4 regions of the Bradyrhizobium sp. B120 genome follow, and region 4 is predicted to be linked to each of the others. Evidence: riboswitches for the same ligand, from Rfam matches in the RefSeq annotation. Region 4 holds a riboswitch; each other region holds the start of a gene.

Region 1 (3,521 bases), 3.8 Mb from region 4:
CGGCGGGCGTACATTGCGCGAATTGAGCGCGCAGCCAATCGGCGACGCCGGCCGCCTTCAGCGAGGTGACGAACACGCCGTGGGCATCAAATCCCCTTTCGCGCAACGCATCGATCAGTGCATCGACCGGCGCCGTGTCGCCGGCCGCCAGGTAGGAGCGATAGAAGGTCACCAGCACAAGCGGCCGGCCATCCGATGCCGGCAGCGCCGCGACGGCGCCGCGCCGCGAATCGTAGACCCCGATCTCGGGAAGATCGATCTCGCCGACGACCGGCCCGGCATAAAGTCCGGACGCCAGCGCCAGCTGCGCGATCACGGCCTGCGCGGCAACCGGGCCGCCCTTGTCGGACAGCACCTTCAGGCGGCGCAGCGTCGAGACCGGCAGGGTCGAGAATTCATCCAGCCGCAAATCGTCGCGGCCATCCGCCGGCAGCACCACCAGGGCGATGCCACGTTCCTTCGCCAGCCGGTGCACCGCGGCCAGTCCGTACGACCAATACGGTTCGCCGCCGATCAGCCGCACCAGGATGCCGCGCGCCTGCGACAGTGTCCGCTCGATATAGGTATCGACCGACAACGGATGGCGCAGCTCCGCGAGATTGGCGAGCCGCAGCGACGGCAATGCGGCACGGCCCCGCCGCCAGCCGGCCGCGAACGCAGCGAGATCGCTGTCGGAAAACGACAACACCACGAGATCGGCCGGATCCTGACCGAGGTCTCTTGGCGTCGCGGTCTCCTCAAGGCCACGGCTCTCGCGGAAGACGACGTGCATCAGACACCTAGTCGCGCCCTGATCGCGGCTTCATCGATATCGCCGTGTTCGCCGATCACGACGAGCTTTGATTGTCTCGCCCGCACGCCCCAGGGCATGTCGAACTGATGCCTGACCCGCTCGCCGACCGATTGCACCAGCAACCGCATCGGCTTGCCCTCGACCGCGATGTAGCCCTTGGCGCGCAGCACGTTCTGCTCGCGCGCCAGCCCCTTGATCGAGGCGATCAGCGCATCGACATCCGCGATCTCGGGCAGATCGATCACCACTGAGTTGAAATCATTGTGCTCGTGTTCGTCCTCGCCGTCATGGTGAGACGGCCGCGACGCGAGGTCATCCTCTGCCGCCGCTTCAAGGCCGAGGATCACGCGGGCATCGATCGCGCCATCGACGATGGGCAACATCGGCACCTCGCGCGGCATCTCGGCCGCGATCAGCGCCTTGGCGGCCTTGATCCCCTCGGCTCCGGCGAGATCGGCCTTGGTCAGGAGCACGATATCGGCACAGGCGATCTGGTCCTCGAACACTTCGGACAGCGGCGTTTCGTGATCGAGATTGTCGTCGGCCGCGCGCTGCGCATCCACCGCGGCCGGGTCCGGCGCAAAGCGACCGGCGGCAACGGCCTCCGCATCGGCCAGCGCGATCACGCCGTCGACCGTGATCCGCGAGCGGATTTCCGGCCAGTCGAACGCCTTCAACAGCGGCTTCGGCAGCGCGAGGCCGGATGTCTCGATCACGATGTGATCGGGCCGCACGGGGCGCGCGAGCAGCTGCTCCATCGCCGGGATGAAATCGTCGGCGACGGTGCAGCAGATGCAGCCATTGGCGAGCTCGACGATGTTCTCGGTCGGACAATTGGCGTCCGCACACGACTTCAAGATGTCACCGTCGACGCCTTCGCTGCCGAATTCGTTCACCAGCACCGCGAGCTTCTTGCCGTTGGCATTGCGGATCAGGTGCTGGATCAGCGTCGTCTTGCCGGACCCGAGAAAGCCGGTCACGACGGTGACCGGAACCTTGGCGAGCGTGGTCATTCTGCGGCCTCCGGCACGACGGCGATGGGGGGAATGCGGGCAAGCGATTGCTTGCGAAAGATTTCGGGACGGCTGCGCCACGGCACGATGCCGTCAGGCGCCGCGGCATAGGCGGTAGCGCCGGCGATCACATCCTTGGCATTGTCCGCGGACAGGCGGCCGTAGACATAGGACCACCGCCCAGGCGCGCTGAGCGCGACGGAGCAGCCTTGGCTGCAAGCCGACAGGCATTCGACGGGAACTAGATTAACGTCATCGGGCACACCCGCCTCAACAAGCGCGGCGTGCAGGCGCGCACCGGGCGCGACCTCACCTTCCGCGAGCGTCTGGCCCGCGCGACAGGTGATACAGACATGAAGTGTAACGCTCATCGCCCTTCCTGGATTGACTGCGGGAAGCGATGAGGCACACGAACCTGACGTGAACAGGTCCGTTCCCCGTCGCGGAACACCCCGTCCGCCGGTCTCAAACACACTGCGTCGGCAGGTCTCCCGGCTTGCGGAGTAGGATTTCTCCCGTGATGCCCACCTTCCCGACTCCATCAGGGAATCAGTGGCTTGGGCATCTCTCCGGTCACGGTCGCGGGGGCGGCTGCGCTTCGGGCAAACCTTGCGGTCCGAGCCCTATCGCATTCCCTCTTCGCCTGTCGTAGGACAGGAACCAACGCGGGGTCACCATTCGTCCTGGCCTCGCACTTGTCAAGCCGAAGGAACGTGATGATTTCTGATGGAAACGACGCTGAAGACGGCGCCGTCGGCACCGACCCTTCATTGGATGCGCGCCATGCGGCCAAGATGGCGAAAAAGAAGGTCGCCCGCGACAAGATCATGGCGACCAAAAGCGGTGAAAAGGGCCTGATCATCGTTCATACCGGCGCCGGTAAAGGAAAATCCTCCTCCGCCTTCGGCATGATCGTGCGCTGCGTGGCGCATGGCTTTCCCTGCGCCGTGGTGCAATTCATCAAGGGCGCCTGGGATACCGGCGAACGCCGCCTGCTCACCGGGCATTTCGGCGATCTCTGTCAATTCCACGCGATGGGCGAAGGCTTTACCTGGGAGACCCAGGATCGCGCCCGCGACATCGCGGCGGCGCAAGCCGGCTGGGAAAAGGCCAAGCAGCTGATCGCGGATCCGAGCCTGCGCATGGTCGTGCTCGACGAGATCAACATCGCGCTGCGTTACGATTATCTGGCGATCGCCGATGTCGTCGACTTCCTGACCACATCGAAGCCGCCGATGACGCATGTCGTGCTCACCGGGCGCAACGCCAAGGACGAATTGATCGAGATCGCCGATCTCGTCACCGAGATGACGTTGGTCAAGCACCCCTTCCGCTCCGGCATCAAGGCCCAGCCGGGCGTCGAGTTCTGACAGTTATTGCCATGGCGCGCGCATTGATGATCCAGGGAGCCGGCTCGGACGTGGGCAAGTCGCTCATCGTCGCCGGCCTCGCGCGTGCCGCCAGACAACGCGGCCTGCGCGTGCTGCCGTTCAAGCCGCAGAACATGTCGAACAACGCCGCTGTGACGGTCGACGGCGGCGAGATCGGACGGGCGCAGGCCTTGCAGGCGCTCGCCGCCGGCGTCGAGCCGCACACCGACATGAACCCGGTGCTGCTGAAGCCCGAAACCGATGTCGGCGCGCAGGTCATCGTGCACGGCAAGCGGATCGCGACCGCCCGCGCGCGCGAATATACCGCCATGAAGCCGTCGCTGA
Region 2 (3,521 bases), 480 kb from region 4:
TCCCTACGGCACCGGCTCGACCGTGCTGGCGGCGACCTTCTTCAGCGATCCCAAATTCGAGGAGCGCAATGGCCTCGGCTATGATTCGGTGCAGCGCGTGACCGACGGTCACCGCTTCGGTAGCCGCGAGGAGCTGCTGGCGGCGCAGGCCGCGGAACCCTCGACGCTGGTGCTGTGGCATGTGCTCGATATCGAGAACAACGCGCATCATCGCGATCTGCTCGACATGGCGGTGCTGTATCCAGGCGGTGCGATCGCGTCCGACGCGATGCCGTGGACGCTGTCGGACGGCCGCCCCTACACCGGCGACGCATGGCCGCTGCCTGATGATGCCACCTCGCATCCGCGTTCGGCCGGCTGCTTCACCCGCTTCATCCGCGAATGGGTGCGCGAGCGCCGGAAGGTGTCGCTGCTCGAGGGCATCCGCAAATGCGCGCTGATCCCGGCCGAGATTCTGTCCGCGAGCACGCCGGCGATGCGCGCCAAGGGCAGGCTGCAGGTCGGCGCCGACGCCGACGTCGTGGTGTTCGACTTCGAGACGCTCAGCGACCGCGCGACCTTCTCCGCGATGAACCGCCCGGCGGAAGGCGTGCGGCATCTCGTGGTCAGCGGCCAGCCGCTGATCAATGATGGCGTCCTCGACGTCGCGGCACGGCCGGGCCGGCCGGTGCGCCGGCCGGTTGCCGGAGGCTAAGATGCCGGTCCCGATCCTGCTGGTCGCGGGTTTTCTCGGGGCGGGAAAGACCACGGTCGTGAACCATCTGCTGGCGCATGCGCAAGGCCGGCGCATCGCCGCCGTGGTCAACGATTTCGGCGCGATCAACATCGACGCGGAGCTGATCGCCGGCGCCAGCGACGGCGTGGTCAGCCTCAGCAATGGCTGCATCTGCTGCACGCTGGAAGGCGATCTGCTGCGCACGCTCGCTGGCCTGCTGCGGCGGGATCCGCGTCCCGAATTCATCGTGATCGAGACCAGCGGGATCGCCGATCCCGCCGACATCGTGCGCAACCTGATGGATCCCGTGATCTGGAAGGAGGCACCGCTGGAGACGGTGCTGTGCGTGGTCGACGCGACGCAGCCCGCGGCGATGCTGGACGATGCGCTGCTGCGCTCGCAGCTGCGCGCGGCCGATGTGGTGGCGCTGAGCAAGGTCGATCTGGCCGATACAACCGCGTGCGCGGCGATCCGCGATGCGGTGCGGGCCGTGCGTCCGGCGGCCGTGGTCGTCGATGCCCTGCATGGCGAGGTGCCGGCCGCGCTGCTGTTTCCCGCGGACCTCGATCAGGTGCCGGCGCCGCGTGAGACCGCGCCGCGACGACCGGTAGCCGATCGGTTCGAGACGCTGAGCTGGACCTCGGAGCGGAAGGTAGCGCTGCCGCGCTTGCAGCAGGCGATCGGCAGACTGGCGCCGAAGCTGGCGCGCGCGAAGGGATTGTTCGAGACGGTCGAGCAGCCGGGACGGCTGACGGTATTTCAACTCGCCGGCGGCCGCGCGACGTTGGCTGCCGGCGGTGTGCCGGCACCGGGAGTGCCACGCACGCGAATCGTTTTCATCGCCGAGATGGGCGCTCTGTCGCGGGCCGAGATCGATGAGGTGATGCAGGGATGCGTCGACCTTGAGTGATGCGAGCTTGCGTTTCCCGTCACCCTGAGGAGCGCGAAGCGCGTCGCGAAGGGTCGATGGCCCGGCTGGTGGCCGTGCATCCTTCGAGACGCGCGTGCCGCGCTCCTCAGGATGACGGGTTACCTCTCCGCGTCAGCCGCGGATGTCGCTGTGTCATCGCCGCAGCACCATCCCGCAAAGCATGTGTGCGACAATCGCATCGAATTGACAGCCCATCCCGCACCACCTATCGTTTCTGTCGACGGTTCCCTTCGGGGATCAAAAGGGAATGCGGTGCGAGGGTAACCCCAATGCCGCAGCTGTCCCCGCAACTGTAAACGGCGAGCCTTTCGTCAATTTGCCACTGGGCTGTCAGGTCCGGGAAGGCGTCGACAGGCGATGACCCGTGAGCCAGGAGACCTGCCGTCAGTCGTGGTCACACGCGAGCACATCGGGCGGGGGCGTCCTGGTGGGATCGGAGCACTGCCTTTGGGGCAATGCGCCAGTCCGCGTTCGCGGTGACGTGCCACGTTACCGCGAGTCCTTTCATGTCTCCGTCTTCTCCCGCCGCGCGCCGTTGGCGCCTCGGTCTCGTTTGCTCCCTGTCATCGCTGCTGCTGCCGGCCGAGGGGTCAGCACAAACAGCTCCACCCACGACGCTCGATCCGGTCGAGGTCTCGCCCTCGACATCCGCAAAGCCCAAGCCTGCGGCGCGAAGCAGCAATCCCGCCGCTGCATCGCGGCCGCGCGCCAGAGCTGCAACGGCGGCGGCAACCGCTGGCGCGCCGCGCGCCGCGGCGTCGGGCGCATCGGGATCGGCATCGCCGACGCTCAATGCCTCCGCGCAGGGAGGTACCGGCAGTCGTCTCAACCTGACGCCGCTGCAGACGCCAGCCAGCGTCGAGATCCTCACGTCGCAAACCATCGCCGAACGCGGCCAGCATAATGTGCTCGATGCCGTCACCCAGAATGCGGCCGGGTTCATCGCAACGCCGGCGCCCGGCAATGGCGGCCTGTCGTTCAGCACCCGCGGCTTTGCCGGCAGCAACTCGGTGATGACGCTGTATGACGGCACACGCTTCTATATCGGCTCAGGCACCCTGACGTTCCCCTACGACACCTGGTCGACGCAACGCATCGAGGTGCTGCGCGGTCCGGCCTCGGTGCTGTACGGCGAAGGCGCGATCGGCGGCGTCATCAACGTCATTCCGAAGAAGCCGCAGGGCACGCCCTACAACGAGGCCGAAGTCTCGCTCGACAGCAACATGACGCGGCGGCTCTCGGTCGACAGCACCGGTCCGATCAATCCCAATGTATCCTACCGCATCAACGCCACCGGCAACATGTCGGACGGCTGGGTCGATCGCGACAAGACCTCGAATGCGGTGGTCTCCGCCGCCGTGCGGGTGCAGGCATCGGACAATCTCGCCTTCACGCTGTCAGAGGATTATGGCGACCGCAGCCCATCGCGCTATTTCGGCACGCCGCTGATCAACGGCTCGATCCAGGACGTGCTGCGCTTCAAGAACTACAACGCGTTGGACAGCGCGATCCGCTATCAGGACAGCTGGACCCAGTTCAAGACCGAGTGGGACGTCGCCGACGGCGTCAAGATCAACAACACGCTGTACTATCTGACCAGCGAGCGGCACTGGCGCGATATCGAAAACTACACCTTCAATCCGAAGACCCAGCTGATCGACCGCTCCAGCTACATCGAGATCTTCCACGACCAGAAGCAACTCGGCAACCGGATGGATACGACCTTCAGCGGTCACGTCTTCGGACTTGCCAACCAGTTCGTTGCCGGGTTCGACGTCAACCGGATCGACTTCACCCACACCAACAATTCGCCCTATGGCGGCGCGTCGTCGGTCAATCCTTACGTGTTCGATCCCGGATCGTTCTTCGCGACGA
Region 3 (3,521 bases), 2.9 Mb from region 4:
GATCATGGTCGCACCAGCATTCTCGAGATCGCCGACTTCGTCTCGGATCGCGAGCGCAATTTGACGGCAGACCTCGCTTCGGGGAATATCGTCGCGAACAAACGACCAGTTCAAGATCGTTACCGGTCCGGTCAACATCGCCTTCATCGGTTTCTTGGTTAGTGATTGTGCGTAGCGCCACCAGTCTACGGTAATCGGCTGCGGCCGCGAGACATCGCCAAACAGGATCGGCGGCCGGACACAGCGCGAGCCATAGGATTGCACCCAACCGTTCTTCGTAAATGCGAAGCCGGCGAGTTGCTCGCCGAAGTACTGCACCATGTCATTTCGCTCGAACTCGCCATGCACGAGCACGTCCAGACCGATGTCCTCCTGCCAACGTACGGCGCGCGCCGTCTCTTCCTTGAGGAACTTGTCGTATTGCTCGTCGCTCATCGAGCCTCGCGCATGCGCCGCACGGGCATTCCGGACGGCAGTGGTCTGCGGAAACGATCCGATCGTCGTGGTAGGAAAAGCCGGTAGTCCGAAGCGCTTGCGTTGGATCTCGGCACGACTGGCAAATGGGCTGGCGCGCCCGCGCATGGTCCGGTTAATCGCTCCGAGTCGGACGGCGACATTGGGATCACGGATCTTCGGCGAAGTGCGGCGGATGGACGCGGCACGCTCGGATTCCGCAAGAGCTTTCGCAACATTCTGGTCGCCTGCGAGTGCCCGCGCCAAGGTCGCAAGCTCGCGCATCTTCTGAACCGAGAAAGCAAGCCAGGTCTTAACGTCGGAAGCGAGCTCCGTCTCGAGTTCGACATCGACCGGCACATGAAGCAGCGAGCAGGATGGGGCGATCTGGACGCGATCCTTGCCGAGCTTCGCGATTGCGGGATCCAGCCGTTGGCGGAGCGCCGACAAGTTCGACCGCCACACATTGCGGCCGTCTATGACGCCGAGCGACATGACGAGATCATTCCGGCTGCCAGCAATGATCTCGTCCAATAACTGTGGCGCGCGAACCAGATCGAGGTGCAGCCCGGCGACAGGCAGGCGCAAGGCGGTGTCCAGATTGTCGCAGAGGTCGCCGAAATAGCTCGCTACCATGATCTTGATGGCCGGCCCCTCCTTTGCGAGCCGGTCATAGGCATGGAGCAAGGATTTTCGCGAGCTCTCATCCAGATCGAGGACGAGGCAGGGCTCGTCAAACTGAACCCAGTTTGCCCCGCGTTTAGCCAATTCCTGCAAAACCTCGATATAGACCGGTATCAGGTCATCCAGCAGTGACAGTGGCTGGAACGCAGGATCCGCACTCTTGCCGAGCTTTAAGAATGTGACCGGCCCGATCAGGACTGGGCGAGTCTGAAAGCCAAGTGCCTTGGCTTCCTCATACTCATCGATAGGTTTGCGACAGGACAGGCTGAACGTTTGTCCGCGGTTAAATTCCGGGACCATGTAGTGGTAGTTGGTGTCGAACCACTTGGTCATCTCCTGCGCGGGTGCGCCATACGCGCGCGGTCCGTGACCGCAACTCGCATCCTGCCCGTCGCATTGTGAACCGCGTGCCATGGCGAAGTACGTCTCCAGCGAAGCGGATCCGGCTTTCGGCACGTAGATTTCCGGGATGGCGCCAACCATGACACTGGTGTCGAGCACCTGGTCGTACAGCGAGAAATCGTTCGACGGAATGACAGTGACACCGAGGGATGTCTGGCGAGCCCAGTTCGCAGCACGCAGGCCAGCTGCGTCCTCGAGCAACTGCTGTTCGCTGACTCTTCCTGCCCAGTAGCTTTCGAGCGCGAGTTTGAGCTCGCGCCTTGGACCGATGCGCGGCGTTCCGAGCGTGGCAACCGGAAGCGAGAGAAGAGACATAGCGTTAACCCCATATTGGGGGCAAAGGCCATGGCGGACGCAGGCAGGGAAGTCGCGCGAGCGACGGCTGCTTGGCGCACCACCGGGGCACCCCGCCCGTGGACGAATATACTGCCGGGGCAGGTCTCCTGGCTCGCGGGTCATCGCCGCTGTCCGGCCTTCCCGAAGCCGCGCAGGCTTCAGTGACTCTGTTGGACAGCGGCTCTCCGCTCACAGTTGCGGGGGCAGCGCCGGCATTGGCACCGGCTTCCCTCTTAGCTCCGGATCAAGTGGGACCCGGAGAACCTCGACGACTTGGATTATCGGCAAGAGAGCTCTTCCGTCAACCTCTCAAATTAAATGTTGTGGCCTCTCTTATGCGAATGATGGTCCGCCTCCACCATGGATCTCGATGTAGAAGCCGCTCTGCAATCATGAATATCACAATGACCATATCAAATGGTGCGTTGACGTTGAAGCCGCGCGTCAGATCTGTGCAAGAGACAAATGCGGCCTGCGCGATGAGGGCTATTGCGTCGAGCAGACGGTCTTCATGTGAGTCAGCTACGGTTCATCAAGAACGCGACCCTGCGTCTGCCTTCTCCACCAACAACCAAGGATCGGCGTTGGCAAGCGCAGGACATATGCGAACTCCAACAGCATACTCAGCGAGCATATTGTCTTACGATGCCAGCCAATTCTGGCAGGCGTCACGTTGGTCTTTCTTGGCGATACTGCCTAAGCAAGCATGTCGAACCGCCTTAACAAGAACAGAGAGGCCCGCAATGAAAATGGCTGTTTGGAGTGCCCTAGGCGTCTTTTCTGTTGGCGTCTTTGCGGTCGGTCTGTTCGAATGGATGATAAGGCCGCTTATGCGTCAACCCGTTAGACGGATACTCGCGAAACTATTGATCAGCTCAAGCCGAAACTAGCACGGCTCGACGCCCCCTACCCGCTTACGAAAAGTCGATAAATGACGGGCCGATAAACCTGCCATCGCGCGTGCGCAGCGAGAAACGCCGTCTCATCCGCCTGCTCGAGGGGTGAACTTCCTTGGCATCTATTCCAAATGCTCGGTGCTGAAAAGCGACTTCGCGTCGTTGTGGGCCCGTAGAGTGCCAAGCACAACCGATCACCCTCGAAACTCCAGGAGCGCCCCATGGCCGCGAAGGAGCGCCAAGACGCCGCAATGGACGCCTTGGCTGCAAGTGCCCAAAGGCATGGCAGGGATCGAACGCCGACGTTGTCGGCAACGACACCGACCCGAACGGTTCAATGGCGGTACACCTTCTCCCAATCGCCGCCGGGAACGTGGCGGGAAGGCGTTCGCCTGCGCTGTCGAAGATCCAGTGCATGACAGGGATAAATCGTGGAGGTCGCGGCGGATAGGCCGAATGGAAACATCAATACGTTCGCAAGTCGGAAAGCCAACAAAGACGCCACAAATATGGTGCGAACTGCCGCCTATTACCTGGCACGAAGAATGCAGACCCTCGGCCTGCCCAGGCTTCTCCTCCTGGGTAGGTCCAGCATCGCAAATTGAGGCTTTGGCTGGCCATCGAAGTTAGCGGCGCGTGACATCGAGGGGACAGCGCCTGCTCGCGCGGGACACTGGCGGGCGCCCGCGTCACGTCGCCGCTAACTTCTTGCGATCGCGCATAGCGCGTTGAAGGTTGCTCCGCTTTGGA
Region 4 (3,521 bases):
CCTGATCTCGCCGTCGGAGGGGATCAGCCCGGCCAGCGCGCGCAGCAGCGTGGTCTTGCCCGCGCCGTTCGGGCCGACCAGCGCGACCAGATGGCCCGCTTCCAGCGATAGCGAAACATCGTGCAGCACTTCGCGGCTGCCGAGCGAGGCGTTGAGCGCGGTGGCGGACAGCAGCGTCATGCCACGCCTCCGCCGAGCGCGCGGCGTTCGCGCATGATCAGATAGAGGAAGAACGGCACGCCGATGATCGAGGTCAGCACGCCGACCTTGATGTCCGAGGTCGAAGGGATGATGCGCACCGCGATATCGGCCGCGAGCAGCAGCGCCGAGCCGGTGAGCGCGCTCGGCACCAGCAAACGCGCCGGATCGTGACCGATCAGAGGGCGCATCAGATGCGGCGCAATGAGACCGATGAAGCCGATCGTGCCTGACACCGCGACCGCGCCGCCGACGCCGAGCGCAGTCCCCGCGATCACGAGCAACCTTAGGCGTCCGACATCGACGCCGAGGCTCTGCGCCGCCTCCTCGCCGAGCGTCAGCGCGCGGAACGCGTTCGCCTGGCTGAGCAGGACGGCCGCGCCCGCGATGATGAAGGGCAGCGCCAGCGCCACGTGCTGGAAGCTGCGGTCCTCCAGCGAGCCGAGCAGCCAGAATGCGATCTCCAGCACCACGAACGGATTGCTGGAGAGATTCATCACCAGCGCCGTCGCAGCTCCGGCAAAGCTCGAGATCGCGAGTCCCGCGAGGATCAGAATCAGCAGCCCGGCATTCCGGCCGGCGATCGCGAGCAGCGCGAACACCGAGGCGAACGCGGCGATGATCGCCACCACCGGCAGTGCATAGGACCGCACATCGGCGAGGCCCAGCGCAATCACCAGCACCGCGCCGAATGCCGCCGATTGCGGCGCGCCGAACAGCGACGGCGAGGCCAGCGGATTGCGCAGCAGTCCCTGCAGCGCTGCACCCGATAGCCCGAGAATACCGCCGATCGCGAACGCCAGAATGGTGCGCGGCAACCGGATCTCGCGCACGATCACCTGCGCCACGTCGCTGCCGCCGCCGAACAGCGCCTCGATCACCGCAAGCGGCGACAGCCGCACCGGCCCGATGCCGAGCGAGAGCACCAGCAGCAGCACCACGAGCGCGAGCAGCGCCGCGGTGGCGCTCCACCGGCGCCGCGCCGCGACCTCGGCCGCCAAGGTAAAATCCTGCACGCTCATTGGATCCATGCTCTTACAGCGATCGCCGTGGCAGGCAAGCGACACCCGCCAAAAACCGTAGCCGCGCGACCGCTGCCCGACGTCCGCCGGGTTGACATTGCTGCCGAGCCGAACCCTAGATGAACATGACGGTTCTTTCACGAGATGAAAAGGGAATGCGGTGCGGGGAAACTTCCCCAACGCCGCGGCTGCCCCCGCAACTGTATGCGGTGAATCCTTCGTCAGATGCCACTGGGAATCTCGGTCCTGGGAAGGCGACGAAGGGTAACGACCCGCGAGCCAGGAGACCTGCCGTCAGCCGTGGTCACACGCGAAGATGCCGGTCGGGGAGTACAGGCATGAGCTTCACCTGATGCGAGAGCGCATGGTGAGACTGGTTCGCGGTGACGTGCCACTGACGTTACCGAGGTCTCACTTAGATGTTCTCCAACTCTTCCCCCCGGCGCCGCCGCGCGCTTTTGCTCGCGTCGACGATGATTGCGCCGACAATCGTTCCCTCGACCGCACGGGCGCAGCAGGCGCCCTCTCCCAATCAGCTGCCGGCGATCGAAATCACCAGACCCGGCGACCAGAATTTGACGCGCGCCAAGCCGGGCGCTGACGAAGCGCGGGCGCCGCGCCGCCCGGCGCCGGGCACCACGCAAGGCAACAATGTGGACAGCGGAGCAGGATCGAGCACGACAGGGACTGGACCGGCCACCGGAACGGGCGGCACAGGTGGCGGCGGCCGGCAGTTCGCCGGCATCGTCGGCTCTTCCTCGACCGTGATCACCGCCGACGACATCGCGCATTCGCCGGTGCAATCGCTGCCCGAGATTCTCGCGCAGGTACCCGGCGTGCAGCTGCAAACGCTTTACGGCGGGCCGAACGGCGCCAAGACCGCGGTCGACCTGCGCGGCTTCGGCGCGTTCGCCTCCGACAACACCCTGTTCCTGCTCAACGGCCGACGCCTCAACGACGTCGACAAGGCCGGCTTCGATCTCACTACGATCCCGCTCGATTCGATCGAGCGCATCGAGATCACGCGCGGCAATAGCGGCGCGGTGCTCTACGGCGACAACGCGGTGGGCGGCGTGGTCAACATCATCACCAAGACCGGCGCCGGCGGTCCGCCGGCCACGATCCGGGCCGAAGGCGGTTTCGGTTCGTTCAACACCCGCATGGCCGCGGTCTCCGCAGCGCTCAATGCGGGCCCGTGGTCGACCTCGTTCTACGGCAACGGCATCAAGTCCGACGGCTACCGCGTCAACAACGCGCTCGACCAGCGCAACGCCGTCGGCAACGTCAACTACACGACATCGGATCTCGCCGCCTTCCTCACCGTCACCGGCAGCGACCAGAAGCTCGGCCTGCCCGGCGGACGGCTGGTCGATCCGTCGATCGGCGTCAACGAGCTGCTCACCGATCGCCGCGGCGCCGCGACACCCTTCGACTATGCCAACCAGCAGACCGCCAGCGTCACCACCGGCTTCACCAAGACGCTGATGTATGGCGTCGACCTCATCGTCGACGGCGGCTGGCGCCAGCGCGAGACGCAAAGCGGCTTCTTCGGCACCGTGCCGACCATCAGCTTCGCCTCGACCTACAATGATGCCGCGCTGCAGACCTGGTCGATCACGCCGCGGCTCAGCGTCAAGAACGTGATGCTGGGCATGCCGTCGACGATCCTGACCGGCATCGACTATTACGATTCGACATTCCGCGAAGCGCGTGGCGCCTATCAAGGCGTCGATCCCACCCACATCTACAATATCGAGCAGCAGACCGTGGCCGGGTACTGGCAGCATACGATCGGCCTGCTGCCGACAACCGACTTCTCCTACGGCGCGCGCGTCCAGAACACCAGCGTGTCGGCACGCGATCGCTACGATCCGAGTGCGCCGTTTGCGTTCGACACACAGGCGGCGCCGCTCGACAGCAACGAGACGCAATACGCGCTGCATGTCGGCGCCGAGCATCGCTTCACCGACACCTTCTCGATGTTCGGCCGCGCCGCCCGCGCATTCCGCACGCCCGACGTCGACGAGCGCGTCGCCTCGGGTCCGTCATTCGACCCGCTGACCTTCGCCCCGATTCCGCAGAACTTCCAGCTCAAGACCCAGACCTCGCAGGACGTCGAGGGCGGCTTCCGGGTCAAGACCAACCTGTTTCAGGTGCAGACCAGCGTCTATCTGATGGATCTCGAGAACGAGATCCATTTCAACCCGGTGCTGTTCTACAACGTCAACCTCGACCCGACCCGCCGCTACGGCTCGGAGACCAGCGCCTCGCTCAGGGTTAGCGACAGCGTGACCCTGCGCG

Evidence for each region. A riboswitch is a leader RNA that binds a small molecule or an ion and turns the genes downstream of it on or off. The one in region 4 is predicted to bind cobalamin.
Region 1: another riboswitch for cobalamin. It lies ahead of ACOIX3_RS14870 (DUF1636 family protein); the one in region 4 lies ahead of ACOIX3_RS39830 (TonB-dependent receptor).
Region 2: another riboswitch for cobalamin. It lies ahead of ACOIX3_RS37560 (TonB-dependent receptor); the one in region 4 lies ahead of ACOIX3_RS39830 (TonB-dependent receptor).
Region 3: another riboswitch for cobalamin. It lies ahead of metE (5-methyltetrahydropteroyltriglutamate--homocysteine S-methyltransferase); the one in region 4 lies ahead of ACOIX3_RS39830 (TonB-dependent receptor).

Annotation. Positions count from the first base shown of each region.
Region 1 covers NZ_CP185242.1:3,274,952-3,278,472, reverse strand. Annotated here, with positions in the region: gene cobN (cobaltochelatase subunit CobN) at 1-772, opposite strand, end outside; gene cobW (cobalamin biosynthesis protein CobW) at 772-1,806, opposite strand; gene ACOIX3_RS14870 (DUF1636 family protein) at 1,803-2,177, opposite strand; cobalamin riboswitch at 2,270-2,486, opposite strand; gene cobO (cob(I)yrinic acid a,c-diamide adenosyltransferase) at 2,523-3,176, shown strand; gene ACOIX3_RS14860 (cobyric acid synthase) at 3,188-3,521, shown strand, end outside.
Region 2 covers NZ_CP185242.1:8,094,195-8,097,715, reverse strand. Annotated here, with positions in the region: gene ACOIX3_RS37570 (amidohydrolase family protein) at 1-694, shown strand, start outside; gene ACOIX3_RS37565 (CobW family GTP-binding protein) at 696-1,625, shown strand; cobalamin riboswitch at 1,851-2,047, shown strand; gene ACOIX3_RS37560 (TonB-dependent receptor) at 2,153-3,521, shown strand, end outside.
Region 3 covers NZ_CP185242.1:2,300,495-2,304,015, reverse strand. Annotated here, with positions in the region: gene metE (5-methyltetrahydropteroyltriglutamate--homocysteine S-methyltransferase) at 1-1,854, opposite strand, end outside; cobalamin riboswitch at 1,955-2,158, opposite strand.
Region 4 covers NZ_CP185242.1:8,571,586-8,575,106, forward strand. Annotated here, with positions in the region: gene ACOIX3_RS39820 (ABC transporter ATP-binding protein) at 1-180, opposite strand, end outside; gene ACOIX3_RS39825 (FecCD family ABC transporter permease) at 177-1,220, opposite strand; cobalamin riboswitch at 1,333-1,531, shown strand; gene ACOIX3_RS39830 (TonB-dependent receptor) at 1,694-3,521, shown strand, end outside.